Regions from separate parts of the Leucobacter sp. gxy201 genome, predicted to be linked through region 1. Evidence: riboswitches for the same ligand, from Rfam matches in the RefSeq annotation. Region 1 holds a riboswitch; the other holds the start of a gene.
The links. Region 1 has a riboswitch for thiamine pyrophosphate ahead of NHL51_RS02025 (thiamine ABC transporter substrate-binding protein). Riboswitches for the same ligand answer to the same signal wherever they lie in the genome.
Positions count from the first base shown of each region.

Region 2: linked by a shared signal. The riboswitch ahead of NHL51_RS02670 (ABC transporter substrate-binding protein) and the one ahead of NHL51_RS02025 (thiamine ABC transporter substrate-binding protein) in region 1 are both predicted to bind thiamine pyrophosphate.

Region 1 covers NZ_JAMXWS010000001.1:435,724-451,114, forward strand. Annotated here, with positions in the region: gene NHL51_RS01985 (epimerase) at 1-482, opposite strand, end outside; gene NHL51_RS01990 (DUF4166 domain-containing protein) at 475-1,122, opposite strand; gene NHL51_RS01995 (GAP family protein) at 1,200-2,042, opposite strand; gene NHL51_RS02000 (sensor histidine kinase) at 2,152-3,387, shown strand; gene NHL51_RS02005 (response regulator) at 3,480-4,079, shown strand; gene NHL51_RS02010 (VOC family protein) at 4,093-4,506, opposite strand; gene NHL51_RS02015 (helix-turn-helix transcriptional regulator) at 4,517-4,948, opposite strand; gene NHL51_RS02020 (cell division protein PerM) at 5,111-6,904, shown strand; TPP riboswitch at 6,928-7,037, shown strand; gene NHL51_RS02025 (thiamine ABC transporter substrate-binding protein) at 7,032-8,114, shown strand; gene NHL51_RS02030 (ABC transporter permease) at 8,111-9,859, shown strand; gene NHL51_RS02035 (hypothetical protein) at 9,859-10,434, shown strand; gene NHL51_RS02040 (MetQ/NlpA family ABC transporter substrate-binding protein) at 10,577-11,392, opposite strand; gene NHL51_RS02045 (methionine ABC transporter permease) at 11,436-12,116, opposite strand; gene NHL51_RS02050 (methionine ABC transporter ATP-binding protein) at 12,113-12,892, opposite strand; gene NHL51_RS02055 (OsmC family protein) at 13,072-13,491, shown strand; gene purN (phosphoribosylglycinamide formyltransferase) at 13,602-14,192, shown strand; gene purH (bifunctional phosphoribosylaminoimidazolecarboxamide formyltransferase/IMP cyclohydrolase) at 14,221-15,391, shown strand, end outside.
Region 2 covers NZ_JAMXWS010000001.1:576,038-591,428, reverse strand. Annotated here, with positions in the region: gene NHL51_RS02680 (ABC transporter ATP-binding protein) at 1-766, opposite strand, end outside; gene NHL51_RS02675 (ABC transporter permease) at 763-1,560, opposite strand; gene NHL51_RS02670 (ABC transporter substrate-binding protein) at 1,557-2,723, opposite strand; TPP riboswitch at 2,755-2,864, opposite strand; gene NHL51_RS02665 (YkoF family thiamine/hydroxymethylpyrimidine-binding protein) at 2,935-3,612, shown strand; gene NHL51_RS02660 (NtaA/DmoA family FMN-dependent monooxygenase) at 3,626-4,996, shown strand; gene NHL51_RS02655 (reverse transcriptase domain-containing protein) at 5,341-6,825, shown strand; gene NHL51_RS02650 (hypothetical protein) at 6,822-7,355, shown strand; gene NHL51_RS02645 (hypothetical protein) at 7,478-7,636, opposite strand; partial or broken gene NHL51_RS02640 (transposase) at 7,719-7,913, opposite strand; gene NHL51_RS02635 (DUF6414 family protein) at 8,429-9,796, opposite strand; gene NHL51_RS02630 (AAA family ATPase) at 9,793-11,037, opposite strand; gene NHL51_RS02625 (M48 family metallopeptidase) at 11,030-11,797, opposite strand; gene NHL51_RS02620 (type I restriction endonuclease subunit R) at 11,784-14,879, opposite strand; gene NHL51_RS02615 (TIGR02391 family protein) at 14,876-15,391, opposite strand, start outside.

The DNA.
Region 1 (15,391 bases):
CGGCGTGTCGAGTGGAGCGCATCGGCGCAGAGCGCGCGCTCCCAGGCCTTCGCGACCTCGACCGAGAACCCGCTGCCGATCTCGCCTGCATCCTCGGTCATCGGGCGATCCTCCGCATGGCGGTAGATGGTCGCGGTCGACGAGTTCACCCAGAGCGGCGGGGGAGCCGCGGCGGTGCGGATCGCCCGCGACAGCGCCGCCGTCGTCTCGAGCCGCGACCGGAAGATCTCGGCGCGGTTCGCCTCGGTGTACCGGCAGTTCACGCTCTTGCCCGCGAGTCCGACGACGAGGGCTGCGCCGTCGACGGCCGCGGCGATCCCTGGCGCGTCGCCCCAGGCCAGGTCGGCGCCTGCGCGCCCGATCGTCACCACCTCGCGCCCCGACTCGCGGTAGCGCGACGCGAGGCACCGGCCCATGAAGCCGCCGGCTCCGCCGAGCACGACGCGCCCGCCGCTCGCAACCGACTCGTACGATTCAGTCATGTTCGGCCTCCGGCACGATCTCGTAGGTGAAACTGCCGCGGTACGCGTAGATGCGGCCGACGAGCGGCGCGTCGACCGTCAGGTCGACCCGCTGCACGCCGAGCGCATCATCGTACGCCTCGCTGAGCCGTACCACGGGCGAGAACCCGCGCGGCAGCCGCACCCGGAACCGCCCGCACACGAGGCCCACCGCGCGGCTCGTGAGCCGCAGCGCCCCGCCTCGCACCTCGGCGTCGAAGAGGGCCGACATCGTCCAGGGCGCGCCGATGCGGTCGACGACGCGCGACCCGACGCAGACGACCGAGTCGACCATCGTCCACGGCCCGCACGGCAGCTCGACGACCCGCTCGGCCCGGGCGGCAACGGTGCCGTCGCCGAGCGGTACCGACCGATTGACGATGCGGAACGGCACATCGCGCCCGCGGCCGGCGGCGAGCGCCCGGCGCCGCTCGAACGGCATGAGCAGCGGCCGCAGCCAGCCCCGTGCCGCCCCGAACACGGAGAACACCCCGTGCCCGACGCCGATGCTGCCCGCAGGGATCGCCGAGAAGTAGCGGCGCAGCCGCGGATGCAGCTCGTCGACCCGCGCTCCGAGCGCGGCCTCGTACGGGCCGAGCACGGCGGCGGGTGTCGTGGCCATGCCCCCAGCCTAGGGGCCGGGACGCAGAGTCGGGATGCGGAACCGGAACGCAGAGCCGGTGCGCGCCGCTCGCAATGTCACCCGGAACCGATGATCGGCAGCGGGATGCCGAGCTGCGTCGCGCCCGAGCGCACGAGCAGGAACCCGATGATGCCGAGCACCCAGGCCGTGTTCTCGGCCCCCGTGCGCTCGAGCCAGGCCGCGAGCCGCCGCAGCGGTGCGTCGATGACGCGGGCCAGCAGCAGCCGGCCCGCGATGAGCACGAGCGCCGGTGCGATCATCACAAGGCAGTAGCCGGCGAGCAGCGCGACACGGTGCGGCATCGTGATCGGGGCGTCGGCGATCATGGTCATGCCGATGAGGTAGGGCAGCATCGTCGCGACCTCGACGAGCCCCGCGGCGAGCGCGACGCCCATGATGGCGCCGCCGCTCGTGCCGTCGGCGAGCAGACGGTCGCGCCATCGCGCGATGCGTCCGCTCGGCGACTGGGCCGATTCCTGGGCCGATCCCAGGGGCGATCCCTGCAGCGCCCCCGGGGCCGACCCCGGGGGCGATCCCTGCAGAGCCCGCTCCCGTTCGGCGGCTTCGGCCTTCCGTTGCCGGGCCTTCGGACCGGGAATACTGAACGCGGCGACGAGCATGACGATGCCGATGGCGAGCATCGCCGTCTGCCCCGCCGGTGAACCGATGAAGGCGCGGCCGGCATCGACGATGTTCACGAGCCCGAGCATGAACAGTACGCCCACGGCGAGGTAGAACAGCGTGATAGTGCCGAGGTAGAGCATGATGCGGCCGGTGCGGGGCCTGCCCGGCGCGATGAGGAAGAACACGGGGATGAGCAGCGTGCCGACGCTGAGTCCGTCGAGCAGAGCGAGCAGGGTCAGCCCCGCGGGCAGCGGGATGCCGGTCAGGAAGTCCATGCCATCCAGATTCGCGTCACGGGCGGGGATGCGGATCGGCGAAGAGGACGAGGGGGCCTCATCCTTTGGGCGGAGCCGAGCGGGCCCTTCGTACTGGTTGGATGGGAGCATGACCGCACCGCAATCCGCTGCAGCGCCGAGATCAGTGCCGCTCTGGGCGCAGGCGATCGGATATGCGCTGCTCGCGGTGTTCTTCGCGGCGCTCGGCTTCTCGGGGTTCTGGACGGTGTTCCGCATCGTGCCCGAGTACTCGCCGGTCTGGTCGTCGCTGCTGACGGGACTGCCCGCGGCGGCGCTCGCGCTGACGAAGCAGCGGGCGCCGCTCGCGGGCTGCCTCGGCGCCGTCGTACTCGTACTCGTCGACCTGCTGTTCGTGGGCGGCCTCGTGCCGTTCATCGTGCTGCTCGACCTCGTCTACACGCTCACCGTCGCCCTACCGGCTCGGGCCCGCCGCCGCGTGCTCGTGGCCGTGGCGATCGCGACGGCGGCCGTCGCGGTGTTCACGATGATCGTCGGCGGCGATCTGCGCGTGACCGTGGTGATCGGGCTGCAGTTCGGTGCGCTGTTCGGCACGACCTACTGGTACGGCACCGCCGTCGCGCAGTCGCGCGAACTCGTCGAGCTGCATCGCCGGCAGGCCGACGACGCGCGTCGTCTCGCCGAGCTCGACCGCGAGGCGGCGGTGCTCGGCGAGCGGGAGCGGATGGCGAGCGAACTGCACGACATCATCGCGGGGCACGTGGCGGCGGTCGCGATCCGCAGCGAGGCGGCGCTCGCCGCAGTGCCGGCGGAAGTGGGGCAGCCCGAGGGTGCGACGGCCTCGGGTGCCGTTCCGGGCGCATCCGCCGAGCGCGCCGCGCTGCGGGCGGTGCGCGATTCGAGCCTCGAAGCTCATGAGGCGCTGCGCGCGATGATCGGCGTACTGCGGGGCGGCTCGGGCGAGACGGCGGCGGCACCGGGGATCGACCGCATCCCGGTCATGATCGAGGGCGCCAGACGCTCGGGCGTGAGCGTGGAGCTCGACGACCGGATCGCCGGCAGTGAACTGCCCGATGCGGTGGACCGGGCGACCTGGCGCATCGTCAACGAGGCGCTCGTGAACGCGGTGAAGCACGCCTCGGGCTCGGAAGTCGACGTGGTGCTCGTCGCGGAGGGCGGTGCCGCGCGGGTCGATGTCGTATCGCGGGGCGGAGCTCCGATCGCTCGGCCGGTGCTGCGGGGCGGCGGCATGGGGCTCGAGATGCTCGCCGAGCGGGTGCGGGCGCTCGGCGGCGAGTTCGATGCCGGGCCGATCGCGGGCGGCTGGGCCGTGCGCGCCCGCATACCGATGGAGGCGCGCGCATGACCGGGCGGGGAACCGACCAGGGGCGCGATCAGAGTCGGGAACCGACTGCCGTGGGGCGTGCGCCGCGCGTCCTGATCGTCGACGATCACGGAATGATCCGCGAGGGCCTGCGCCTGATGCTCGAGCGCCAGGGCATCGAGGTCGTGGGCGAGGCCGCCGATGGCGCGTCGGCGGTCGGCAATGCGCGATCCCTGCGTCCCGATGTGGTGCTGATGGACCTGCGCATGCCCGGCGTCGACGGCGTGACCGCGACCGCGCGCATCGTGGGCGACGGCATCGCCGAGGTGCTCGTGCTGACGAGCTTCGACGAGGATGAGCTCGTGTTCGCGGCGATCCGCGCTGGGGCCGCCGGATTCCTGCTCAAGACGACCGAGGCCGGGGCGCTCGCGGAGGCGGTGCGGCGAGTGGCCGCGGGCGACGGCGTGCTCGACCCGCGGGTCACACGACGGGCGCTCGCGGCCCTCGCCGACGCCCCGGAGGAGGCGCGGCCCGAAGCAGACCCCGTCGACCTGGCGCAGCTGACGGCGCGGGAGCTCGAGGTGCTCGAGCAGTTGCGCGAGGGCCGCTCGAACACGGCGATCGCCCTGCGGCTCGGCATCTCGGTGACCACGGTGAAGACGCACGTCTCGAGCATCCTCGTGAAGCTCGGCGCCGAGAGCCGCACTCAGGTGGTCGCGATGCTGAACCGCTGAGGCGGGCGCGGGGTCAGAAGTCGCGCTGCTGCATACGCACGGTGTTGCCGGCCGGGTCGCGGAATGCGAAGTCGCGCACGCCCCAGTCCTGCTCCATCGGTTCCTGCAGAATGTCGGCGCCCGCGGCCTCGACGCGTTCGTACAGGGCGTCGAGCTCGTTCGTCGCGAGGATGATCGTGGCGAAGAGGCCCTTGGCGATGAGCTCGCCGATGACGCGGCGCTCCTCATCGGTGAGGCCGGGGTCGACGGCGGGCGGAGTGAGCACGATCGAGGTGCCGGGCTGGTCGGGATGGCCGACCGTGATCCAGCGCATGCTCTCGTAGCCGACGTCGCCGCGCACCTCGAAATCGAGCACGTCGCGGTAGAAGGCGAGCGATGCCTCGGCGTCGGTGTGGGGCAGGAATACGGTGGTGATGTTGATCTTCATGACTGCCACGCTAATCGCCGGGCGGCGGCGGAACTTCTTGATTCCTGACCGGTCTCGTCATCCGCATCGCGACGACTCCGGGGAGCCCCGGCATCGGGCGCTCGCGCAGCCTCCGGTATCGGCCCGGCGAGACGCCCACGAGCTCGGTGAACCGTGTGGTGAACGTGCCCAGGGATCCGTACCCGACCGCGAAGCACACCTCGGTCGTGCTCAGCTCGCCCACGCGCAGCAGCGCCATCGCGCGTTCGATGCGCCGCGTCATCAGGTAGCTGTACGGCGATTCGCCGAAGGCCGCCTTGAACTCGCGGCTGAGGTGCCCCGCCGAGAACCCGACTTCGCGGGCGAGGGAGTCGACATCGAGCGGCTCCGCGTAGTCGCGATCGATGCGGTCGCGCACGCGGCGCAGCCGCACCAGCATGTCGAGGCGGGCGTCGTCGGGCATGGAGTCAGCTTACGCGCAGCGGTTTCGCCCGATGGAGCGGGTGCCGCGTGGAGCGGGAGGGGTTCGGTGCACTATACGGGCGGATTCTGCACCAAACCCCTCCCGCTGTGCGCCGGTGCCCGGCCGCCCGCGATAGCCTTGACGAGTCTTGAAAGGTGAGCGATGAGAGCAGTGGTGACGGCGGTGATCGCCGCGATCGAGGCGGCGGCCGTCGCGCTCATGGGCATGGCCGTCGTCGTCGTGCCCGCTGCGCTGCTCTGGGCGGTGACCTTCGATCTCGCGGCAGAGCCCGTCTCGGTGTTCGCCGGGGCGATCGGCGTCTGGTTCCTCGCCCACCTCGTGCCCATCGGCTTCGACGTCGGTGCGGAGGCCGCGGTCGGGCTCGGCCTGCCGCAGCAGGCATTCGAGTACCCGCTCTCGCTCGCGCCGCTCGGGCTCACCTGCGTCACGATCGCGCTCGCGGTGCGCGCCGGCCTGCGCTTCGGCGCCAGAGGTGGCATGGGGGCCGCAGGCGTGCTCGGCGGCATGATCGGGTTCGGCGCGGTCGTGCTCGCCGCGCTGCCGGTCGCCGCTCCGCTGCTGCACTGGTCGCCGGAATGGTCGATCCTCGTGCCGGTGGCGCTCTACGGCGCGTGCGCGACCGTCGGCTTCTGCGTGCGCGCGGCCCGCGACGGCCACGACTGGTGGCTGGCCGCCGTGCGCGCGGCGCAGCGGGGCATCGCACGCTTCGGCCTGCCAGGCTCGGCCGCGCTGCCCGATCGCGCTGCGGCGGCCGTGCGGATCGCGACCGCGCTGCTGCTCGCAGTGACGGTGCTCGCCGCAGTCGCAGTCGCCGTCACGCTCGTCGTGCACTACGTGCAGGTGGTCACGCTCTCGCAGTCGCTGCAGCTCGACCCGCTCGGCGCGCTCGTCGTGTTCCTGCTGCAGCTCGTCCTGCTCCCGGTGCTCGCGATCTGGGCGGCGTCGTGGCTCACCGGCGCCGGATTCGCGCTCGGCTCCGGCAGCAGCGTGACGCCGTTCGAGACGCTGCTCGGCCCGGTGCCCGCCGTGCCGATGTTCGGCGCGATCCCTGCCGGCTGGGACGGGGCGGGGCTGCTCGCGCCGACGCTCGTCGTGCTGGCCGCGGTCGCCGTCGGCACCCTGTTCTCGAGGCGGCCGCTGCTGCGCCGCGCCTCATGGGCTGCGACCGTCGCGATCGCCGTGTCCGCTGCCGCAGGCGCCGGGCTCGTGCTCGCGGGGGCGGGCGCGCTCGCCTCGGGCGGCATCGGGCCCGACCGGCTCACCGAGACCGGGCCCTCGCCCTGGGTCTTCGGCGGGTTCGCGGCGGCCGAGCTCTGCGTCGGCCTCATCGTCGGCCTCGCGGCGGGCCGCGTCGATGCGCGCCGCGTCGCGACGTCGCTGCCCGGCCTGCGCGGGTCGCAGGATCTGCCCGGCGAGGATTCCGAGGCCGGCGCCGCCGCCGCGACGGTGCTCGGCACCGATGCCGAGCAGGAGACGGTGCCGCTCGACGAGGCCGTGAAGGACCTGCGGGTGAAGGTCTGGCCCCGTGTGAAGCGCGCGGAGCAGGCCGACGGGAAGGCCGCACTGGAGTCCGATCCGCCACAGAGCGGGAGCCATGATCAGGGCCAGGATCAGGACGAGGTCGAGACCGGAGTGATCCCCGACAGCGTGCGCGACGCGGCATCAGCCCCGACCGCGGCAGCCGCCGGCCCCGCAGCGGCCTCGGGAGCGGAAGAAGCTGCCCCGGGCCCCGCGGTCGACGCCGATGCCGACGCGGACGACCTGCTGCGGGCCTACTCGTGGGATCAGCGCGACCGTGCCGGCGATGCCGCCCGCGAGGCGGCCTCCCGCAGCATTCCCGGTGCCGCGGCGGGCGACGGCAGCGCGTCCGGCGCCGACGGCGAAGCCGCGTCGAAGCGACGCCGCGGCTGGCCGTTCGGCCGGCGCGACGGCTAACCCGAATATGCCCTAAGGTGGAGGGTGCAATCCACGGGAGCCCCGACGCGCGGGGCTGAGAGGAAGCACGCGTGCTTCGACCGTTCAACCTGATCTGGGTCATTCCAGCGGAGGAAGGAACACCTCGATGACGCTTGTCCGAATCTCATCGCCCGCGCTGCGCCGCTTCGGCACCGCCTCGGTCGCCCTGACGGCGGTCGCGACGCTCGGCCTCGGCCTGACCGCCTGTTCGACGGGCGACGACGCCGCAGACGCCAGAACCGTCACGCTCGTCGTGCACGACGCGTTCCCGAACGAGGAGTTCGCGGCCGCCGCGAGCGAGGCGACCGGGTACGACGTCGAAGTGATCACCGCGGGCGCCGGCAGCGAACTCGCCAACAAGCTCGTGCTCACGAAGGGCGCCCCGATCGCCGACGCGTTCTACGGCATCGACAACATCGCCGCGGCGAGCCTCGTCGACAACGACGTGGCCGAGTCGTACACGCCCGAGGGGCTGCCCGAGTCGGCCGCCGAGTACGCCTTCGCCGGCTCCGATGCGCTCACCCCCATCGACATGGGGGCGACCTGCATCAACATCGACACCGCCTGGTTCGCGGAGCACGGCATCGCCGAGCCCGCGACCTTCGAGGATCTCGCCGACCCCACCTATCGCGACATGACCGTGCTGCTCGACCCGCTGCAGTCGTCGACCGGCAGCTCGTTCCTCGCAGGCACCGTCGCCGCGTTCGGCGAGAACGGCTATGCGGAGTACTGGAAGAACCTCATGGGCAACGGAGCGCGCCTCGAGCAAGGGTGGAGCGACGCCTACTACGGCCAGTTCTCGGCGCTCGGGGAGGGTACGAAGCCCATCGTGCTGTCGTACAGCTCGTCGCCCGTCGCGACGCTGAACGACGACGGGACCGAGACCACGACGCGCGCCCTGCTCGACACCTGCACGTCGCAGATCGAGTACGCAGGCGTGCTCGCGGGCGCCGCGAACTCCGAGGGCGCGCGGGCCGTCGTCGACTACCTCGTCTCCGACGAGTTCCAATCCACGATCCCCGACACGATGTACATGTACCCGGTGAGCGCGAATGCCGAGATGCCCGAGACCTGGGTGAAGTTCGCACCGCTGCCGGCGCGGGATCAGCTGAACGACCTCGACCCGGCCACCATCAACGCCGAGCGCGAGACCTGGCTCAAGACCGTGAGCGAGCAGATCGGTCTGTGACCGCAGCGGGGCCGAGGGCGGGTGAACCGGAGGGCGGTGACGGCACCGCCCTCCGGAGCCCGGCGACGGCCTGGAGCGTCGCCGGATGGACGCTCGCCGTCGCGGTCCCGCTCGCCTTTTTGGCGCTGTTCTTCGCGTGGCCGGTGCTCGCACTCGTGGCGACCGGGTTCGGCGGCACTGGGGCAGGCGCCGGCGCCGTGTTCGACACGAGCGGTATCGTCGAGGTCTTCGGAGCGCCGCGCACCTGGCGGGTCATCGGCAACACGCTCGCGCAGGCCGGCCTCGCGACGATCGTCTCGGTGCTGCTCGGCCTTCCCGCCGCGTACGTGCTCTACAAGCTGCGCTTCCGCGGCAGACTCGTGCTGCGCGGCCTGCTGACAGTGCCGTTCGTACTGCCGACCGTCGTCGTCGGCGTCGCCTTCTCGGCGCTCTTCGCGCCCGGCGGGCTGCTCGAGTGGACAGGGCTCGACCGCACGCTCGCGGTCGTCGTGCTCGCGCTCGCCTTCCCGAACGTTGCGGTCGTCGCGCGTACGGTCGGCGGGTTCTGGGCCCGTCTCGACGACAGCTCCGAGCAGGCCGCCCGCGTGCACGGCGGCGGCCGCCTGCGGGCCTGGACCATGATCGTGCTGCCGGCCCTCGCGCCGGCCCTCGCATCGGCGGCCGCCCTCGTCTTCCTCTTCTGCTCGACGTCGTTCGCGATCGTGCTCATCCTCGGCGGCAGCGCGAACGCGAACGTCGAAACCGAGATCTATCGGCTCACCGTGCAGTTCCTCGACCTCAAGGGCGCTGCGGTGCTGTCGCTCGCGCAGTTCGCGATCGTCGGCGCGACGCTCATCGTCTCGTCGCGCCTCAGACGGGCGGGCGAGCGCGCGGTGCAGCTGCGCGAGGACAGTCGGGATCTGGAGCGGGCGCCCGGCCGTGCCGACGCCGCCGTGCTCGCGGTCTTCGCGGCGACCGCACTGCTGCTGCACGTGCTGCCGCTCGCCGTGCTCGTCGCCCGTTCGCTGCGCGGCCCCTCGGGGGAGTGGACGTTCGAGAACTACGTCGCGCTCGTGCACCCGCCCGACGGCCTGCCGCTCGACGCGCCCGTGCTCTCAGCGGTCCTGCTGACCTTCCGGTACGCCGTCGCCTCGGCGGCGATCGCGATGACCCTCGGCGTGCTGCTCGCCTTCGTGCTCTCGCGCCGGCCCCGATCTCGCCTCCTCGCGCGCGGCATCGACGTCTTCGACGGCGCCGTCATGCTGCCGCTCGGCGTCTCGGCCGTCACGCTCGGGTTCGGCCTCCTGCTCACCATGCACCGGCCGCTCGGCATCGGCTTCGACCTGCGCACCTCGACCGTGCTCATCCCGATCGCGCAGGCGCTCGTCGCGCTGCCGATCGTGGTGCGCGTGCTGCTGCCGGTGCTGCGCGGCATCGACCCCGCACTGCGCGAGGCCGCCGCTTCGCTCGGCGCGACGCCCTTCGCCGTGCTGCGCTCGGTCGACCTGCCGCTGCTCGGCCGCTCGACGGGCGTCGCGCTCGGCTTCGCGCTCGCGGCCTCGATCGGCGAGTTCGGGGCGACGTCTTTCCTCGTGCGGCCGGGCGCGCAGACCCTGCCGATCGCGGTCGGGCAGCTCATCGGCAGCCAGGCACCGGGTGCCTACGGGGCCGGGCTCGCGGCGGCGGTCGTGCTCGGGGCCCTGGCCGCGGCGATCATGCTGCTCGCGGAGCGCCTGCGCACCGACCAGGCGGGGGCGGAGTTCTGATGCGCGGCGCCGAGACCCGCGGCAGTGCGAGTGGCGGGACGCAGGGGCAGACCGGGCGGGTGCCCGGTTTCGAGGTGCTCCTGATCGACGGCCGCTCGGGTGCGGGCAAGACGCAGCTCGCCGATCGGCTGCTCGCCGAGCTGCGTGCGGCGGGGCAGCGGCCGGAGGTGCTGCGGGTCGAGCACCTGTACCCCGGCTGGGACGGGCTCGCCGCGGGATCGTCGGCCCTCGCCGCCGCGCTCGACACGGGGGAGTATCGGCCCTACGACTGGGTCGCCGAGCGCTTCGGGGCGGCGCAGCGCATCGGCCCGGGCCGGCCCCTCGTCATCGAGGGATGCGGGGCTGTGACGCGCGAGAACCTCGCGGCCGCCGCGCGCTTCGCGGGTCCCGGCGGACGGGTGCGGAGCCGATGGGTGGAGTGCCCGGCGGCGGCCCGGCGGGAGCGGGCGCTCGCGCGCGACGGCGAGATGTACGCACCGCACTGGGAGCGCTGGGCGGCGCAGGAGGAGGCGCACTACGCGCGCCACCGCCCGTGGGAGATCGTCGACGAGGTCGTCGCGGGCGGCGCGGCCTGACGGGACGACAAAGGGTCGCGAATTGGGGTTCCGATACGGGACGAACCCCAACTCGCGACCCTTTGTGCGCGGCGCGGCGCGGCATGGCACGGCATGGCACGGCGCGGCGCGGGAGGTGCGGCGCGGGAGGCGCGGTGCGCGTTTAGAACGCGGCGGGCACGCCGAGCTCCTCGAGCACCGAGCGCACCTCGTCGCTGTGGAACGCCTTCGCGAGCGCCTGCGTGGCGGCCGAATCCTCGTCCTCGCCGCGGCTCACGAGCGACACGGCGAACTGCTCGTCCTGCTCGACCGCGATCGCGTCGTTCTTGGGCGTGAGCTCGAGCTGACGCGCGAAGGTGCCGTGCAGGAAGACGGCGTCGGCCTCGGGGTAGGCCGCGACGAGCTGCATGATGTCGATCTCCGTGAACTTGAGGTTCTTCGGGTTCTTCACGATGTCCTGCACCGTGACCTGCCACTTGTCGACTGAGGGGTCGAGCTCGATGAGGCCCTGGTCGGCGACCATCTGCAGCGAACGGGCCGCGTTCGAGGCGTCCTGCGGAATGACGATATTGCCGCCCTCGGGTACCTCGTCGAAGCTCTTCCACTTGCTCGAGTACATGCCGACGACGGTCAGGTAGACGGGTTCGACCGCGACGAGGTCCGCGCCGTTGGCGGCGTTGTACTCCTCCATGAACGGCGGGTGCTGCACGAAGTTCGCGGCGAGCTCGCCGTTCTGCAGCATCATGTTCGGCTGCACGTAGTCGGCGACCTCGACCATCTCGATCGTGTACGGTGCCTCGATCGCCTTGCCGGCAGCCTGCACGACGTCGGTCATCGGCGTGGTGGTGGCGGCGACCTTCAGGGTCTCGGTGCCCTTCGCTTCGTCGCCCGAGCCGTCGCTCGATCCGCCGGCGCATCCGGTGATGAGCAGCAGCGCGGCAGCTGCCGCCGAGATCGGGGCGAGGAGGTGTCGTTTCATAGGGATCCCTGTCGTTGTGTCAGATGGAGCGGAATGGGGGAGATCAGCGCTTGTCGATCGCGCGCGAGACCTTGTGGCCGAGCGCCTGCAGCCCGACCACGCAGAGGATGGTGATCGCGATCGTCACGTACATGAGCGCGAAGTCGTACCGGTGGTAGCCGTAGCGCATCGCGAAGTCGCCGACGCCGCCGCCGCCGACGACGCCGAGCACCGCCGAGTACGAGACGAAGCTGACCGTCGCCGAGGTGAGCGCGTAGACGAGACCCGAACGGCCGTCGACGAGCAGGAAGCGGAAGATGGTCTGCGGCACGGAGGCCCCCATCGCGGCCGCGGCCTCGTTCAGACCGCTCGGCAGCTCGAGCAGGATCTGCTCGGTGAAGCGGGCGTAGATCGCGACCGCCACGAAGCCCAGCGGGAAGGTCGCGGCGACCGTGCCGAAGCTCGTGCCGAAGACGGCGCGCGTGAGCGGGATCATGAAGACGATGAACAGCAGGAACGGGAACGAGCGCACGATCGTCACGTAGAGGTCGGCGATGGTCCAGACGGTGCGCTGCTGCATCAGCCCGCCTTCGCGGGTGAGGTAGATCAGCGTGCCGAGCGGCGTGCCGATGATGACGGCGGCGAGGATCGAGACGCCGACCATGTAGCCGGTCTCGGCCATCGCGACGGCGATCTCTCCGCCGTATTCGCCGAATACGCGCTGCAGTTCTTCGATGATGATCATGCGCCGAGCACCTCCTGCACGTGCGAGAGGTAGCGCTTGCCGCGGTCGCCGCGGGCGTGCTTCACCTCGACGATGTCCTGCAGACGGCCCTGCTCGAAGACCGCGGCGCGGTCGCAGATCGCCTTCACGGCCTCGAGCTCGTGCGTCACGAGCACGATGGTGGTGCCGAACTTCTCGCGGGTCGTGCGCAGCAGATCGAGGATCTCGCCGGTCGTGTGGGTGTCGAGGGCCGAGGTCGGCTCGTCGCACAGGAGCAGCGAGGGGTCGGTGACTAGCGCTCGGGCGATGGCGACGCGCTGCTTCTCGCCGCCCGAGAGCTTCGCGGGGTGGTGGTCGCGGCGGTGCGAGAGGCCGACGAAGTCGATCATCTCCTGCACCCGCGCCGGATCCGTGCGGCGCTGCAGGCGCAGCGGCAGTTCGACGTTCTGCCGCACGGTGAGATTGCCGACGAGATTGTACGACTGGAAGACGACGCCGATGCCGTGGCGCATCCGGTTCATCTGGTGCTTGTTCAGCTTCGAGAGGTCGGTGCCGCCGACGAGCACGGTGCCTTCAGTGGGGTGGTCGAGGCCGAGCATCTGCCGCAGCACCGTCGACTTGCCCGCTCCGCTCTCGCCGAGGATGCCGAAGATGGTGCCGGCCGGGATGGCGAAGTCGACGTCGTCGAGTGCGATCACGGGGGTCGGGCCGTCGCCGAAGCGTCGGGTCACGCCGCGGAACTCGAGGGCGTAGGCGACGGGTTCGCTGGCGGTCGTGTGCGCCTGCTGCGCGTTCATTCTGGGGATGGCTCGTTGTTTCGCGTCGAGGCCCGAACGGGGCCGAGGGTGGTGCGGCGGTGGCTGCGGGGCGGCGACCGGTGGGTCGTAGGCCGGGGCTGCCGCCGGATCGGTGTTGTTAGACTCGGTTTAAGATAGGCCGGATCGGTCGAGAAATCAAGTGGAGCGGCGTGACGAACATGCGGACGGAACAGTTGGGCGACGTCGTTTTCACGGCGGTCGCCGAGAATTCCAGCGGAATCAACGGTGAGAGCCGCGTAGAAGGCGGCCTCGCCGTCGAGGTGGCCTCGCCGACGGCGCAGGATCGCGGCGGTGCCACGAACCCCGAGGAGCTGCTCGCGCTCTCGTGGGCGACCTGTCTGAACGCCGCGGCCCGCGTCGTCGCCGGGCCGGGCGTCGAGGTCTTCGCGCGCACGCACGTGTCGCTGCACCGACGTGCAGACGGCGAGGGCTTCGAGTTCTCGGCCCGGGCCGAACTGCGCTTCGACGGCAAGACCGCCGAAGAGGCCGAGGCGCTCGCCGCCGCCGCGCACGAGCGCTGCCCGGTGTCGCGCATGCTGAGCGGGCGCTCGCCCGTCAGCGTCGTCGCCATCCCGTAGATATCCAGAGCGGGGCTGCAGAGCGGGGCTGCAGCGGAGCCGCGGCCCTGAGAGGGCCTCCGGTGCCGTGCGCACAGGCGCCCGTGCGGTCGGCGGAGTAGACTGGTGCGGTGCTGAATGTCGTGGTGCTCATTTCAGGCGGAGGCAGCAACCTCAAGGCGCTGATCGACGCGGCCGCCGACCCCGCATACCCGGCGCGCATCGTCGCGGTCGGTGCGGATACCGACGCGGCGGGTCTCGCGCACGCCGAGGCGGCCGGCATCCCGACCTTCGTCGAGCGGCCGGGGGAGTACCCGGGCCGCGACGCCTGGGGCGACGCGTTCGCTGCGCGGATCGAGGAGTTCGAGCCCGGACTCGTCGTGAGCGCGGGCCTCATGCGGATTCTGCCCGCGGGCTTCGTGCGCCGCTTCTCGCCGCGCCTCATCAACACCCACCCCGCGCTCCTGCCGCTGTATCCGGGAGCGCACGCCGTGCGCGATGCGCTCGCCGCGGGCGCCACCGAGACCGGCGTCACGGTGCACGTCATCGACGAGGGCGTCGACACCGGCCCCGTGCTGCGCCGGGCGTCGGTCGAGATCGCGCGCGGCGAGCTCGAAGACGACCTCCACGAGCGCATCAAGCAGCTCGAACGCCCGCTGCTCGTGCAGACCGTGCGCGAGATCGCGCAGGGCGGCATCGACCTCGCAGCTTTCCGATCCTGATCACCCACCTCTCGAACCAAGGAGCCAGATGGCAGTCCAGAGCCACGATCCCAGCCTCTACGAGCACCGCGACCTGATTCCCGTGCGCCGTGCGCTCATCTCGGTGAGCGACAAGTCCCGCCTGCTCGATCTGGCGGCGGCACTCACCGAGGCCGGCGTCGAGATCGTGTCGACGGGTTCGACCGCGGCGACCATCCGCGACGCGGGCCACGCCGTCACCGACGTCGCCGAGGTCACCGGGTTCCAGGAGGTGCTCGACGGTCGCGTGAAGACCCTGCACCCGGCCGTGCACTCGGGGCTGCTCGCCGATCTCCGCCTCGCCGACCACCGTGCGCAGCTCGAGGATCTCGGCATCGCGCCCTTCGAGCTCGTCGTCGTGAACCTCTACCCGTTCGACGAGACGGTCGCCTCCGGGAAGCCCGCTGCGGACGTCATCGAGAACATCGACATCGGCGGCCCCTCGATGGTGCGCGCATCGGCGAAGAACCACGCCAACGTCGCGGTCGCCATATCGCCCGCGCGCTACGACGAGATCATCGCCGCGGTGCGCGCCGGCGGTACCGGCCTGTCGCTGCGCCGCTCGCTCGCCGCCGAGGCGTTCGTGCACACGGCGCAGTACGACGCGTCGGTCGCCAACTGGTTCCTCGATCGCGAGGATGCGGACTGGAGCGACGCCCCGGCCGAGGAGGAGCAGACGCCCGCGGGCGAGGGCGACATCGACAGTCTATTCGAAGCGACCGAGGGGTATGTCGGCTACGAGACCTTCGGTCTGCGCGAGGCCGTGCTGCGCTATGGCGAGAACAGCCACCAGCGCGCCGCGCTCTTCACCGAGAACGAGGGCTCCGGCATCGCCCAGGCGACGCAGCTGCACGGCAAGGAGATGTCGTACAACAACTACGTCGACGCGGATGCTGCGCTGCGCGCCGCATTCGACCACGAGCGGCCCGCGGTCGCGATCATCAAGCACGCGAACCCCTGCGGCATCGCCGTCGCGCCCGAGGGCGCGGCCGATCCGATCGCCGCGGCCCACGAGCTCGCCCACGCCTGCGACCCCGTGTCGGCGTTCGGCGGTGTGATCGCCGCCAACCGAGTCGTGACCGAGCAGATGGCGCAGACCGTCTCGGGAATCTTCACCGAGGTCATCGTGGCGCCCGGCTTCGAACCGGCCGCGCTCGAGATCCTCACGCAGAAGAAGAACC
Region 2 (15,391 bases), 140 kb from region 1:
GGGGCGGCACGCGCGGATCGGTGACGAAGCCGTCGCCGCGCGCGATATTGCGGCTCACCCGAACGTCTCCGATGAGCGGGCCGGGTTCGCGCGGCAGCACCAGCACGCGGTCGGCGAGCCGCACCGCTTCGCGGATGTCGTGGGTGATGAGCAGAATGCTCCAGCCGTTCTCGCCCCAGATCTTCAGCAGCCACTGCTGCAGTTCGTCGCGGGTGATCGCGTCGAGCGCGCCGAACGGTTCATCGAGCAGCAGCACGGGCCGATCCTGCACGACGGTGCGCAGGAACGATACGCGCTGCCGCATGCCGCCCGACAGCTGGCGCGGGTAGAGCCGCTCAGTGCCGGCGAGACCGAAGGGCTCGAGCAGCTCGCCGACGCGCGCCCTGGCTTCGGCGCGACGGAGGCCCGCGACCTCGAGCCCGATTGCGGCGTTGTCGACGATGCGCCGCCAGGGCAGCAGCACGTCGCTCTGCGGCATGTAGGCGAAGGGCCGGCACGGGCCGGCGACCGCTTCGCCCGCGAATCGCAGCTCCCCCGCATCGGGAGCGAGCGACCCGGTCAGAATCGACAGCAGCGTCGACTTGCCGCTGCCGCTCGGCCCGACGAGCGCGACGATCTCGCCGGCCGCGACCTCGAGCGACACGTCGGCGAGCACGCGCCGCGCCCCGAAGCTCTTCGCGATGCCGCGCACCTCGAGGCTCCCCGGCCCGGGTCGCGTGTGGGCCGACGCCAGGGATCCCTGTCGCACCATGCCGGCCCCGCTCATCGGGCGCCCCTCCGTTCGATGCGCAGCCACGGCACGCAGAGACGCTCGATGAGCGCGACCGTGCCGTAGAGCCCGAGCGTGAGCACGGTGCTCACGACGACCGCGGCGAGCACGAGGTCGGTGCGAAAGACGTTCTTCATGGTGAGCATGTACACGCCGAGGCCAGAAACAGCGCCCGCGTACTCGGCGAAGATGGCGCCGACGACGGCGTAGGTGATCGAGATGCGCAGCGATGAGAAGAAGGAGTCGGTCGCGGCCGGGAGGCGCACCATGCGGAAGATCTTGCCCCGGTCGGCCCCCATCGAGCGCAGCAGATGCTCGGCCTCGGGGTCGGCCGACGCGAAGCCGCGCAAGAACCCGACGACCATCGGGAAGAAGGTGACGAACGCGACGAGCAGCACCTTCGGCAGCAGACCGAAGCCGAACCAGAGCACGACGAGCGGGGCGAGCGCGATGAGCGGCAGCGTCTGGCTCGTGATGAGGAGCGGCAGGAGCGCGCGGCGCATGACGAGCGAGAAGTCGAGCAGTGTCGCTGTGATGAACGCGACCGTCACGGAGAGGGCGAAGCCGGTGATCGTCGCGGTGAGGGTCGGGATGGCGTGGCGCAGCAGCACGTCGCTCTCGGCTGCTCCGGCGGAGGCGATGCGGGTGGGCGCGGGCAGCATGTCGGCGGGCACGAGCCCCGCGGTCGAGACGGCCTGCCAGATCGCGAGCAGCGCGACGAAGGCGAGGATCGGCGGCACGATGACGCCGGCCCTCGCCCGCCCGCGCGGAAGCGTGGCCGCTTCGCTCACCCGAGGTACTCGTCGGTGTAGTACTCGCTCCAGTCGGGCTGCTCGGTGAGCTTCTCGCCGTTCGCGTCGACGAGGAAGCCGCCGTCGAGCAGGAAGGTACCGAACTCGTCCCAGAAGGCGGGGTTCGCGGCCCCGATCTCGAGCCCGTCGGCCCGGAAGTAGCCCTCGTCGGCGATGAGCTGCATGCTCGCGCGCACGAGCTCCTTCGACTTGCCGAGCGTGTCGGGGTTCGCTTTGAGGAGCAGTTCGGCCGCCTCGTCGGGGTGCTCGTCGGCGTAGGCGTACCCGCGGGCGATCGCGTGCACGAAGGCCTTCGCTTCGTCGGGGTGCGCGTCGAGGTAGGCCTCGCTCGAGACGATGCCGCCGCCCTGCTGGTCGGGCACCCCGAAGTCCTGGTAGCGGAACTCCTGGTAGGGGTGGCCGTCGAGCTTCGCTTGCACGTTCTCCCATGTCGAGACCGAGAGCGTGAAGTCGATGCGGCCCTGCGAGAGCGCCTCGTAGGCGCCGGTGTCGAGGGCGACCTCTTCGAAGTCGCCGGTGCCGCCGTCGCCCTCGATGGTGCCCTTCGCGAGGGCGGTGTAGAGCGGGGCGCCGAAGCCGCCGAAGACGAGGCCGTCGAGGTCTGCGGGGCGGGTGATGTCATCGCGGCCTGCGAGGGTGACGATGCGGCCGGTGTCGGTCTGGGTGGTGCGGTAGACCGAGACGAGGTCGAGGCCCGAGGTGCGGCCCATCTGCACCTGCGACTGGCCGCCGATGCCGAAGTCGGCTTCGCCCGCCGAGACGAGCTGGGTGGCCGGGGTCGAGCCGTAGGGCAGGATCTCGACGTCGAGGCCGGCCTCTTCGAAGTAGCCGAGTTCGTCGGCGACGTAGAGGCCGACGTGGCCGGTGTTCGGTGCCCAGTCGAGCGCGAAGGAGACCTTTGCGAGGTCGCCGCCCGGGCTCGATGCATTGGCGGTGTCGCCGGAGCTGCTCGCGCAGCCGGTGAGCGCGAGCGCTCCGGCGGCGAGGGCCACGATGGTGGTGCGGGTCGCGATGGTGGCGCGGGTCGCGATGGTGGCGCGGGTCGCGATGGTGGCGCGGGTCGCGATGGTGGCGCGGGTCGCGATGGTGGCGCGGGTCGCGATGGTGTCGGTCGATGATCGATGAATAATGGTGCGTCGCATGAAAGCGTGCCCTTTCGTGTGTGAGGGGGCACGGGTTCGGTGAGTGTCTCCCTGCGCTGGCATGACCCAGATCAGGTTCGACGGTCGAAGGTTGAGTACCTTCCTCTCAGCCCGGCCTACCGGACTCCCGTGTGCCTCTCATGCTAGCCCGTTCGCGCTGACGATCTCGAATTGTTGCACCGAGCCCGACTCGTTCCCCTATGGTGGTGGCGTGACTGCAGAGCCGAACCCCCAGCCCACCGATCTCGCTCCCGTCGATACGACCGACCCCGCCGCGCTGATGACTCCGCAGCAGTACGGCGTCGGCGCCCGCTTCACGCTGTCGGTGTACGACTCCGACTACGTGCGCATCATTCTCGGTGCGCTCGGCGAGGCCGACGCGAGCGGGCTCACGATCGAGACGAACGATATCTCGACGTTCGTGACCGGCCCCGAGCAGCGCGTCGTCGCGTTCATCGCCGACGTGATCGCAGCCGCGGCTCGCAGCGGGGCGCATCTATCGGCGGCGATCCTGCTGTCGCGCGGCTGCCCGGGCGAGCTGCAGTGCGCGCTGCCGGAAGGGGTGCCGGCGCTCGGTGCGGTGCCGATCTCGCTTCCCGAGACCGGCGTGCGGGCGCGGGCGCACTGGTCGCTGTATCCGCTGCTCGACGGTGCTGGAACGACTGCCGAAGCACCGGACCACATGACGCCGATCTACGCGGCGATCGAGCAGGCGAAGGCCGAGGGCGTGTACTCGGGCTCCGATCACTACGCGACCCGCCTCGACGGCGATCTCGCGGCGGTGCTGCAGACGGCGGCGAATGCGTGGATCGGCGTGGGGGCTGCCGTGCAGCACGTGGCGACGCATCTCACGGTGTCGATCAACAGCCCGTCGCCGATCGCCGACTGAGCACGGGCCCGTCATGAGCCAGCAGGCCGGTCGGCAGATGCATCTGGTGGGCATGGTGAACCCGCCGACGAGCCAGTACGCCGAGAACTGGCGCGACCCGCTCGGGCGCTCCGACTGGTTGAGCGGCCGGTTCTACGCCGATCTTGCGCGCACGCTCGAGCGCGGCTGCTTCGACATGATCTTCTTCGCCGATGCGCTCGCCGTGCCCGAGGATGGCGACGGCGACTACGGCACGACGCTGCGTACGGCGGGCAAGGGCAGCATCTACCTCGACCCGATCACGACGGTCTCGCTCGCGGCCGGCGCGACGACGCGCATCGGGCTCGGTGCGACGATATCGACGAGCTTCGTGCCGCCATATGCGATCGCGCGGCAGCTGCTGTCGGTCGATCATCTCTCGGGCGGCCGCGTCGCCTGGAACATCGTCACGTCGACGACGGATGCCGAGGCCCGAAACATGGGCCACGAGAGCATCGACCCGCCGGGAGCGCGCTACGATCGCGCCGATGATGTCGTGCAGACGGTGATCGATCTCTGGAACTCGTGGGAGCCCGGCGCGCTCGTGCACGACCGGGAGTCGGGCCTCTTCGCGGATCCCTCCCGCGTGCACCGTGTGCGCGAGGAGCTGCGCCTGCCCGGTGCGCACGGCGACGGAGTTGCGGACGGCTTGTCGCGCGGTCCGTTGACGCTGCCGCGGAGCCCGCAGGGGCATCCGGTGCTGATGCAGGCGGGGTCGTCACCGCGAGGGCGGGCGTTCGCGGCGCGGTGGGCGGAGGTCGTCTTCGCGGTCGGCGATTCGGAGGAGGGCATGCGCGCGCTGCGCGAGGAGCTGCGCGAGCGTGCACGTGTCGATCATGGCCGCGACCCGGATTCGATCCGGGTGTTGCAGGGCGTGCAGCCGGTCGTGGGGTGGACGGATGCCGATGCGGAGGCGAAGCTGCGGATGCTGCGCAACCGCATCGATCCGGCCGAGGCGCTGGTGAAGCTGGCCCGGCTGCTGCATGCGGATGACCTGGACCCACAGGCGCTGGCCGTCGACGTACTCGCGGCGCATCGTGGCGCGACGGGGAGCATGGGGTTCGAGGACATGCTGGCGGCGGTGAGCACGCAGCGCGGATTCACGGTGGCGGATCTCGCGATCGAGCAGGCGTTGAATCAGCTGCATCCGCAGGTCGTGGGCTCCCCCGCAACGGTCGCCGATCGCCTCGGGCATCTGTACCTCAGCGGTGCGGCCGACGGCTTCATTGTCTTCCCGGCGCTCTACCATTCATCGTTCGAGGACTTCGTAGCGGGCGTCGTACCGGAGCTGCAGTGCCGCGGCATATTCCGCACCGGATATACGGGGGCGACCCTGCGCGAGCATCTGGGATACAGGCTCCACTAGTCTCATTGCCCTTGAGACTCGAACCAAGAACAACTGAAGGCCATAAGCAATTCATGGCAACTGCTGAAAACCCATGAAACTCCGCATGATTCTGCGGTTTTCATGAGGTCAGTTTAGCGGGTGGTGCTGGCCTTGCGGAAGGTGTTCTTAGGGTTTTTGGTATTGATTTTTTTATCCGAGACGTGCCGTCCACGGTCAGGCACAAGCCATGCGGATCACCCTGTGTCACCCACCTTCCGTAGCTGACATCAAGGAGAGATCATACGACCATTACACCGGCATCAGCACCAGACATTGAACAAAGACGATAAGTTACCGCTATGCATCTTGGTAAGCTTCAGAACGTGCGTACCATTCTCGCACCACAGAGCCTGATCTCTTCCTTAAATCTTGGTCGGGCTGCACAGCTTGTCGTTTCCAAACCGCTTCTTGATCTACCACAGCTCATCTCCGAGCGTGCATTTTTCGATAATGACCAAGTTCTAGCTGATATTACTCGGATAAGCCTAGGGAGCGGGCTCGTAACGACGCCTGAGCTTCTCGCAATGCCGAAGAAGAGCAAGGGAAATCGGCCGTTAGCAGTGCTTTCGCCGACCTCTAGAGTTACCTTCGAAGCCCTCGTGGACCTACTGAAGAACACGCTCCCGCCATCGACCAGAGAAACAGACTTTCAAGCCTTCGAGTCCTTTGGTACGTCGGACCACGCTCAGTGGGTGGCTAGCTTTGATATCGCGGCCTGTTACGAATTCATCGATCATGCTCTCCTCGCAGAGGAACTAATGCTCCAAGGAGCAACCGTCGAGCAGGCAGAGTTCACGCGCCTCCTCCTCGGATCGTTGTTCACTCGCCCTATCGGGCTTCCACAAGGCGTGAATTCGAGTCATCGCCTTGCGGATCTTTATCTCAACAGAATGGAACGTGGATTGGTTCGAAAAGGCTTTGAAGTAATGCGCTATGCGGATGACTTCAAGCTGATTCTCAACGACGAAAAGGACGCTTATCAGGCAATTGAGGTTGCCATGGAGGAAGCGCGCCGCGTCCATCTGGCTCTCGCTGAGCATAAGTCTGAAGTTGTGAGCAGCGCCGAACTTGCGAGCACCTTAGAAGCTCAGCAGACCCTGTTCAATGAATACACGGAGCGGGTCTCAGAAGCACTCACCAAAGAAGTTCTAATCGAAGTAGGGTACGAGGACTGGGACGTCCAGCTTGAACAGCCAAGCTCGGACAAGGTGAACTTCGAGGCAGTAAAAGAACTGATTTCAGACTGGGGCGACCCAAACAACCCCCGAAGCAGCGCCTTGGCACACGCCGGGTCAGCAGTTTTCACAGTCGCTCGAGATCTCCCCGAACGAGTTCCCAACGAGCTACTCGCGGGCCTCGTCGACAAGGAACCAATTCGCCTCCGAAGAGTTGTGGAGTATGCAAGGAGCCGCCCCTCCGAATCCGAGAACTGGGAACTGCTCGAACTGATTCAGAAACAGAAGCGGAATACTCCGTGGCACCGGCTCTGGCTCCTACAACTCGCAATGAAGTCCCTAACCAGTGACTCGGCATGTAAGCATGATTTCCTTGAACGTGCAGCGGGGTGGGTCGAACATGACGCTTCTGAGTCCGTACGTGCAGAAGCAGCATGGCTACTCGCCGAGGCAGGGCAGCTTTCTTCAGACGCTTTGCAAAACGTATACCTTCGGGCAACCCAGATTACAGAGGCAGGGATCGCGGCCGTGGCGGGAAAACTGTCTCAAACTGATTCAAGTAATTCACTCACTGCCATCAAGAACGACTCTGCTCAGAATCACACCGCATACGAATGGGGAGCGCGACAGTGACGAATCAGCAGGTCATGACCGAAGAAGTTGAAGCGGCGATCGCAAGAATCATTCAAGCCCATGCGAATATTCCGCTTGGTCGCGAACTAGTTCTGAGCGTAGTTCCCGAAGTAGAGAGCCATGTGGACATTCGCCTGAGATCCTTTACCCATAGGGATGAAAGCGCGCAAACCCGACTTGGCCAGTTCTGGATTAAGGAGAACCTATCCGGCTTGCTTTCCACATGGGAAGGCCGCAAGAGATTGATCAAATTAGCCACCTCCCAAGACTTTTTCGGTGATCAACTATCACAGGATTTCTTTACCTTGATCGATTTACGAAACGCGATCATGCACGGAAATGGGCGGATCACACCGCTGCAGGCGAAGTCTGTTAAGACTTATCTAGACCTTCGGAAACGCTTACATTCTGGCTTCAATATTCACACAAATGGAATGGAAATAGTGTTTTCCCGAACGGACAATGCCAGGATTGCGAGCACCGCAATAGGCTTCCTTCGTAAGCTTGATGTCGAGTTTCTTCGTTCTTGAGCCAAATCTGTCGGAAGCACATCTCAACAATGGCCTGTTTAGCTGACTTGATTGGTAGCGCGCGGGTCGTAGTGGTAGCGGGCGCGGGTAACCGGTAGCAGCCCCGCGCCCGCCGCCGGTTTTCAACCCATCGTGGTGTCGGCGAGGTAGCGGCGCATATTCGGCCCGTCAAGCTGCACGAGCTCCGCGCCCAACACGATCCGGTTCAGGATGGACACCGCGACAACCGCGTTATGCAGGGCCTTGTACCAGTCCTGCGGATCGAACTGCGAGGCGACCACGGTTGCCCCCGCCCGCGGCTCTCGCGTGCTGCGAGAATGTTGAGATGCTCGGCCACGAACACTACGCGCTCATTCACCGGGATGGGCGGTCGAGTTCCGCCGCGAAGAAAGCCGAGGCCTGCTTCAATATCTGGTTCGCGCGGCGTAACTCTCGTACTTCACGCTCGAGTTCAGTGATCCGGGCTGCTTCGTTCGTCGTCACACCTGGCCGGGTGCTGTCATCGATCTCGGCTTGTTTGAGCCAGCCTCGCAGCGTGTCGGGGTTGATGCCGAGTTGCCGGGCGCTCCGGGCCGGAGCGCCATAGGCGGGGCCTCGGAGTCCTGCTGGGCTTCACGCGTGAGGCGTACCGCGCGTTCGCGGAGCTCTGCGGGGTGTTGCCTGGGCATGGGGTAGGTTCTTCCGGGAATCTCTACTCTCCATCAAACACGACACGATTCACCCAGCGTTGGAAGTCGCAGCATGACCCCGTACGACACCGCTGCCGGGCGACTGCTGTCCAACGCGAACGATTTCCTTGCTGGTCTCGAGACCGTGCTCAACACCACACCGCGAGTATCGCTGAGCGGGTCGCGATCGAGAACGCTGCCGAGGTCGTCTACCCAGGCGTGGAAGGAGGCTGCTACCCCGAGATCATCCACACAATCGCTGAGCTACGCGACCGCATCTACCAGCACCTCGAAAGCTAGACCGGAACTTCCTCGAAGGACTCCAACACCGTTACACCACTCCACGGGACTTGACCCTGCAGACCCGGAGTAACGCATAGGGATACTGGCGACTGGCGGAAATTCTCACCAGTAGATCGCGATAATCTCGACATCCAGAAGCCGTTCTCGTTCCGCCCTCGTTTTCTGTTCAAGACTCGCCTGGCTCGTTGCATTAGCCAACGATGCCTCTAGCGTCGGGAACAGTGTGAGCCCTGTCTCTCCGCGCGCGTTCTCACGGAGGTCATGGCTTTGCTCGGACGTGATCGATTCATCAGCATGGTCCTCTATCCACTGATGAAGAACTTTGAATGCAGAATGCTGGTCGGAAACCGAAGCAACACGCACATGAAGCTTCTCGATAAGTTGCTCCAATTCTGCGTGTTGCGCGCACTCGAGCGTTGTTCCCGAAAGTTTTAAAGCGTGAGACGCGTAATGAGTTAGCGCTTCTCGCATTTTCTGCATGGCAGGGCTGGCCGTATCGGCCTGCGGAGCAAATGGCACTTTCCCAGCAGCGTTAATCTGCGGGACAAGCTCTGGCACCATTTCCCGGAAGATATCCGCGAGTTTCACTGGAGTCCAGGACGGCTGAATACCCGTGCGAGAGATGCGTGCGAGCAGGGTGAACTCTGCCTCGGAGAAAAGAACGCGTCGCAAGTCCTTCCAATAGGCAAGCAACTCCGTCACGCCAACGATTTGTAACGGCTCAGATTTCAGGTCAAGATCTTGAATCAAATCCTTGTGCACGACGTACTCGGTCTCATCCAACTCGATAACGACGTAGTCCAACGCGACGGCACGGATGGGGACGAGCCCAGCAAGAAGACGCTCGAGTACCTTTCTGACCGGAGCGAAATCTTGCAGCACACCGGCTCCGCCCCCTGCTGTGAACATCTCTGGGTAGTCTTCTGCCATACCTGCAAGCTCGGAGGTGACCGTGCTCATGTGGTACACCGGGTCTGCCGCGAGTTCGACTCGGAACTCAACCAATTCACCACGCGCGAGACCGTCAGACGAGACCATTAGTGATGTTTCATCAGTTCGCTTTAGCGTCTCGACGCTAACGGCAGCCGCTTCAGGTAAAGCTTTCTCCACGAGACGGATGCCGTTAAGAGCACGGAAGTCTCGGAACCAAGACTGCACCGTTGCTTTACGTGAGGTCTGAATAGAAGTGCTGTTGGATGTCTGAAATCGAGAAGATGCACCTGCCTTGCCTACGAGCGGATTACTCGCCTCAACAGAGGTCGCAGCTTCAATCTCGTAGGCATCATTGAAGCCTTCGGAAGTGCCGTCCCTTAGATCTCCTTTGAGTGAAGACAACAGGCTTCGAAGGCTCACTTCATCCAAGTAGACGAACTCACGCAGATTGTCCTTACTGACCTCTTCGGGCTTAGCTTCGGGTGCTTGCTTCCTCGGCTTGCCCCAGCGGTTCTGCCACCAGCTTCTGATACTCATTCTGCGTTCTCCTTTACAAGCTCTCGTCTCGGCCTCCGAGCGACTCGCTCGTATGCCATGGCGAGGTCTTCTGGAGAAATCGCCTCCCTGTCGTCTCCGGCGGCAACCAGTGCCGCTTCAGTCCAGATTGCAGTCAGTTCGGCAGCCGACCATCCATCGGTAAGCACTGCGACGTCTTCCAATGGCAGCTCGTCTGAGGTCTCGAGCTGGCTTGCACGCACCTGCAAAATCTCAAGTCGGTCTTGTCGGTTTGGGAGGCCAAAGTCGATCTCCCAGTCAAAGCGACCGGGGCGCGTCAGCGCGGGATCAAGCGACTCAACGCGGTTCGTAGCTGCAATGACTACGACGTTCTTTCCACTGTCGTCAAAGCCATCCATGAGCGTCAGGAACTGGGCAACGAGCTTGCGCGAGGACTCGTGAGAGTCTCCACCACGCCGCTCGGCAACGCTGTCGATCTCATCGAAGAAGATGATTGCCTTACCCGACTTACTATCTGCGGCTGCTTCAAAAATCTTCCGAAGATTATCTTCCGAAGATCCGACCCATTTGCTCACGATGGATGGGCCGCTCACAAGGAAGAAGTCTGCTCCTGACTCTTTTGCAATAATGCGAGCGAGGTGAGTCTTACCAGTTCCAGGCAGCCCAGTGAACAGCACACCTTTCACGGGCCGCGCGCCGATCTTCTCCAACTTCCCTCGCCGCTCTAACTGCGTTTCAATCAGTTCCCGAGCGCGTTCCTTTACGTGCGGGTACCCTCCAAAGTCACTAAAGCCTGCTCCCAGACTCTTCGGGTCCCACAAATACTCCTTGCGGATGTCTTCAACCTCGGTCTCTTGCCCGAGTGAGTTACTTCGGATGGGGGTCGCGGAGATTACGCGAAGCGCACCATCATATTCGTTGTACTCGATGGTGTTTCCCGCGCTAGCATCAATTCCCATGGGGTTCTTGATGGTCTTGAGCCGCATTTCGGTATCGACAATAAACGAGTCACCGTCGTCGATAACTTTCCTCACGACAGCAACAGATCTAGATTCATTCCAAACATCGTCCGGGGCTTGCTCCCAGCCGTTTGAACCCAAAATTAGAACGTCACCCACTCGTATGTTCTCGAGATTGGATAGACCGGAAACTCGCCCAGCTTGACCTTCGTGCATTCGGTAGTGCACGGTGAGGTTCTCAAGATCAATACGAATGACCTTCACTAGAAGGCCAAGGATCCCAGAGACTTCAAATTCAGACATCCGTTAGCCCTCCCTGCCTTTCGAGTGATCGCTCGAGTGCACTCCATTCTTCGCTAGCGAGGGGCGACCCATTCAGCTCACTGCGGCGCAACTCCCAATTAGGTAGCCGCTCATCCATCAATTTGATAAAGCGTTCACCGTGTTTGCGCTCGACGTAATGCGTCATCTCATGGACAACGATGTACTCGAGGCAATTCGGGTGCTTCTTTGCAAGCTCGAGGTTGAACCAGATGTGACGGCTTTCCCGGTTGCACGATCCCCATTTCGTCTTCATGCGTCGGATCGTCCACTTCGGAACAGTCACTTGAAGTTTGTTCTCCCACTTTTCGATCAGCGGAGCGAGTGCCTGGCGCAACTGGTCGCGGTACCAGCACTCGAGTGCTGCGCGGCGAGACTCTGCAGTGGAATCAGGGGCGGTGTAGATCACGAGACGATCGCCGTCGATTTCAGCCTTTGCACGCCCTGGTCGTTCAACGACTTTCAGGCGGAGCCGGTTGCCCCAGACATAGTGCGATTCACCAGTAACCATTTCACGCTCGGTCTGGCGTGGCGCAGCCTGGAGTCGCTTCCGCTGGCGCTTAATCCATGCCAGGCGCTGCACAACCGCAAGCCTCACTTGTTCATCATCGAAGCGCTCTGGTGCCGCGACACGGACACGACCAAGCGGTGGGTATACCCCGATGTGGAGGTGTTTGATGTCTTTGTGGATGACGTCAATATCGATGCCACCGACGGTGAGGTACGCACTAGTTGTAGTCATCGTGCGCTTTCACCAAATCCAAAACTGCGCTGACCCGTTCATCGCTAGCTTCGAGCTCACGAGCGATCGCCAAACGTACTTTCTTCTCTTTGAGTTTGTTGTTCTTCCACCCGTGCAGTTTGGCGTTTCTAACCGCGTAGTCAATCTCTAGAGCGATATCGCCATCCGGCCAGAAGAAATCAACGAGCGCTCGCTGCCCGGCATGGTTCACCCATGATGGGTAGCTTCGCCCCGTGTCTTTGTTGCCGAGTTGCTGAGCGGCCTCGAGGATCTTCGCGAGGTACTCTTCATACTCGATGGCTTGCTGTCGGCGCTCTTCAAGGATCGCATCCAGTAGTTCGCTCATCCGGTCATAGAACTTCGGGTTGAGTGCATGCTCGTCAATGATGACTTTACGCATGTTGTTGACGATGGTCTCTGCCACCGCTTCCCGGCTCTTCCGGATTCCAGCAGGCAGCTTGTCGATCGCGTCATGACTAAGCTTGACGATGAGGTCGATCAGGCCAGCATCTTCGAAATTCGAGACAACCTCCGAAGCACCTGCCTTGATGTAAGTATCGAGGAGGAAGCGCATGTCAGCTTCATACGCCTTGAAGTCGACATCTTCACCAGCAGCCAGCTTCACCTCAGCGCGCACATCGCTGTAGTGAGCGATCTCTCGTCTTATCTTCTCGGTGTCGGCGGGGCTGTAACCAGCCTCTTCCATATCGTTGGCGAGGTTCGCGAATGCGCGGGTGACCGCAGCCACCGCTTTGTAGAGCTCAACGCGTCGTGGTTCATTGGCCTTGATCTGCTCCGCGTTCCCGGCATCTTTTGCGACGAAATACGCACGGTACTCGTCGGTGCCACGAGGAGTCAACACCGGCTCGCAGAGCGCCCGGATGCGTTCAAGCGCATCGTCGAGGTGCTCGCGTGCAGTATCGAGGCGGTTAGAAAGCAGACCTTCGATGTCCTGCTTTTCGTAGTTCTCGAATGCGCCCGAGGTGTAGTCTCCGATGGCTTTCTCGAGTGAGTTGAACAGGTCACGGTAGTCGACGATGTAGCCGTAGTCCTTATCGTCACCGTCGAGACGGTTGACGCGGCAGATAGCCTGGAACAGACCGTGATCCTGCATCTTCTTGTCGATGTAGAGATAGGTGGCGCTCGGAGCATCGAAGCCAGTCAGGAGCTTGTCGACCACGATGAGCAGACGCATCTGGCCGGGATCCTCAATGAACTGCTTCTTGACGGCGTCTTCGAACTCTTCGACGCGCTTCATCGCCGAATCTTCGTCCTCGTCGAAATAGTCCGCGAGCATCCGACGGTAGGTGTCGTACTGAGCAAGTTTCTCGGTTTTGCCAGCCCCGGCGTCTTCTTTGGAGATCTCCGTGATGTTTGGTTCGTAGCTCGTGACGATGGCGCACTTGCCTTGGAAGCCTGCGGCGACAAAGAGGTCGTAGAACTTGCAGGCCTGGTAGATGCTCGAGCCAACAAGCATGGCGTTACCACGGCCATCCATAAGGCGAGGCTTGGTCTCCATGTCAATGAGAATGTCTGCGACGATCTGCTCGGCACGAGACTTGCTCGAGACGACCTTCTGCATCGTGCCCCAGCGTTTCTTGAGCTCAGCGCGAGTCAGATCAGTCATGCCCTTAGTCTTGGCTTCAAACCACTTGTCGACGTGGGCTGGTGAGGTCAGATCCTGATCGATATCTCGTGCCTCGTATTTGAGGTCGAGCACGACACCATCATCCACCGCTTCGTTGAACTTGTACGTGTGAATGAACGAGCCGAAGGTCTCGATGCTGGTGGCTTTGTCTGCTTTGAGCAGCGGCGTACCGGTGAAACCGATGAACATCGCGTCGGGCAGTAGCTGCTTCATCGCCTGGTGCATCTTGCCTGACTGCGTACGGTGCGCTTCATCCACGAAGACGAAGATGTTGCCCTTCGCGCGGAAGTCCTTCGGCAGTGCAGCGTTGAGTTCCTTGATGAAGTCATCCGTGTCAGCGTCAGCGTTGTCGTCATCGACACCACGGAACTTATGCACGAGGGAACCGATGAGCCATTCTTCGGAACTGTTGAGCGTTGAGATCAGGTCAGCGCCGCTCTTGGTGCGGTAAATCTGCTCGTTAACACCCTTGAACACCTTCTCGATCTGAGCGTCAAGTTCGGTGCGGTCGGTGATGATAAGCACGCGAGGGTCGGTGCCGACCTGGGACTCGCGGATCCACTTAGCAAGCCACACCATCGTGAGGCTCTTACCCGAACCTTGGGTGTGCCAAATGATGCCACCTTCGCGCTTCTCGATTCGTTCCTGCGCTGCCTTGATACCGAAGTACTGGTTGTGGCGTGGGCCTTTCTTGACGCCGTTGTCGAAGACGATGAAGTCGTGGATTAGCTCAAGGAAGCGATCCTTGGAACACATCTGCAGTAGCGCGCGGTCGAGCGGTGAGGAGGCGTTGGAATCTTCTTTCCACTCCAGCCAGTACTTCTCGGGAGTATCGATAACGCCATAGCGCAAACCTTCGGCATCGTTACCCGCAAAGAGGAACTGCACGGTTGAGAAGAACGGACGGATGAAGTCTTTACTCTGGTTGCCGATCGACTGGCGAATACCCTCACTCACCGAGACCTTGGAACGCTTCAGTTCGATGACACCGAGCGCGAGACCGTTGACGTAGAGCACGATATCCGGGCGCTTGGTGTGCTGTCCGAGCACCGTCACTTCTTCGGCAAAGGCGAAGTGGTTCGCGGTCGGTGTCTGCCAGTCGATAAGCCAGACCGTCTGTGTCTGCTCACCGACACCGGCCTTCACCTTCACGCCATAACGAAGCAGCTGGTAAACGTCACGGTTCGCCTCGAAGAGATTGTGGCCGGTGCCAACCGCTGCAGCTTTTTCGAGCTTGTCGAGTGCCCGACTGATAAGCACATCGTCATAGCCACGCGCACGCAGGTTCTGCGTCAGGAGATCGGTCTCAATGCCGTTGGTGCGGTTACCGTCGTGCCAGTCACCGAGATACTCGTAGTTGAGCCGTTCGGGGTCGCCGAAGAGCTTAACGACGCGTTCCTGCGTCTTACGTTCAATCTGACCAACCGTACTCATGAGGATTCTCCTGCACGCTCCACTGTTGATTCATCCACCCATCGCGCGAGCACGCTTAACGCGGCGAGATATTCCAATGCGACCTGCTCAGACAGTTCCTGATCCGCCTCATGCGACAGCGGATTGCGGATGCCAGCGAACACACCTTCAGCGAAGGCCATGGCTCCGCGCTGCATCGATCTGTAGGTGTCACTGTCGTCTGGCGACATGCGGCGAAGTCGCGCCTTTCCAGGTTTAGATTCGTCGAGTGAGAAGGACTGTTTGAAGAGATCGGTCTCGCTGACATCGCGTCGACCGACCTTGTTCTGGGTCTCGGCGTTCAGTTTCGTTGCAGCGTCACGAACTGCCTGCACGAAATGTTCTGACTGCCAGAGCGAGCGTGCTCCACTCCAAATCCAGGGATGCAAGCCTGTCGCAGAAATGCGAGGCGCATCGTCTCTGAGCTTTTCTTGAAGTTCTTGTTCCCGCTGAAGCTGAGTTCGCGCCCGACTTGCCAGTTCCCGGAGTCCGTC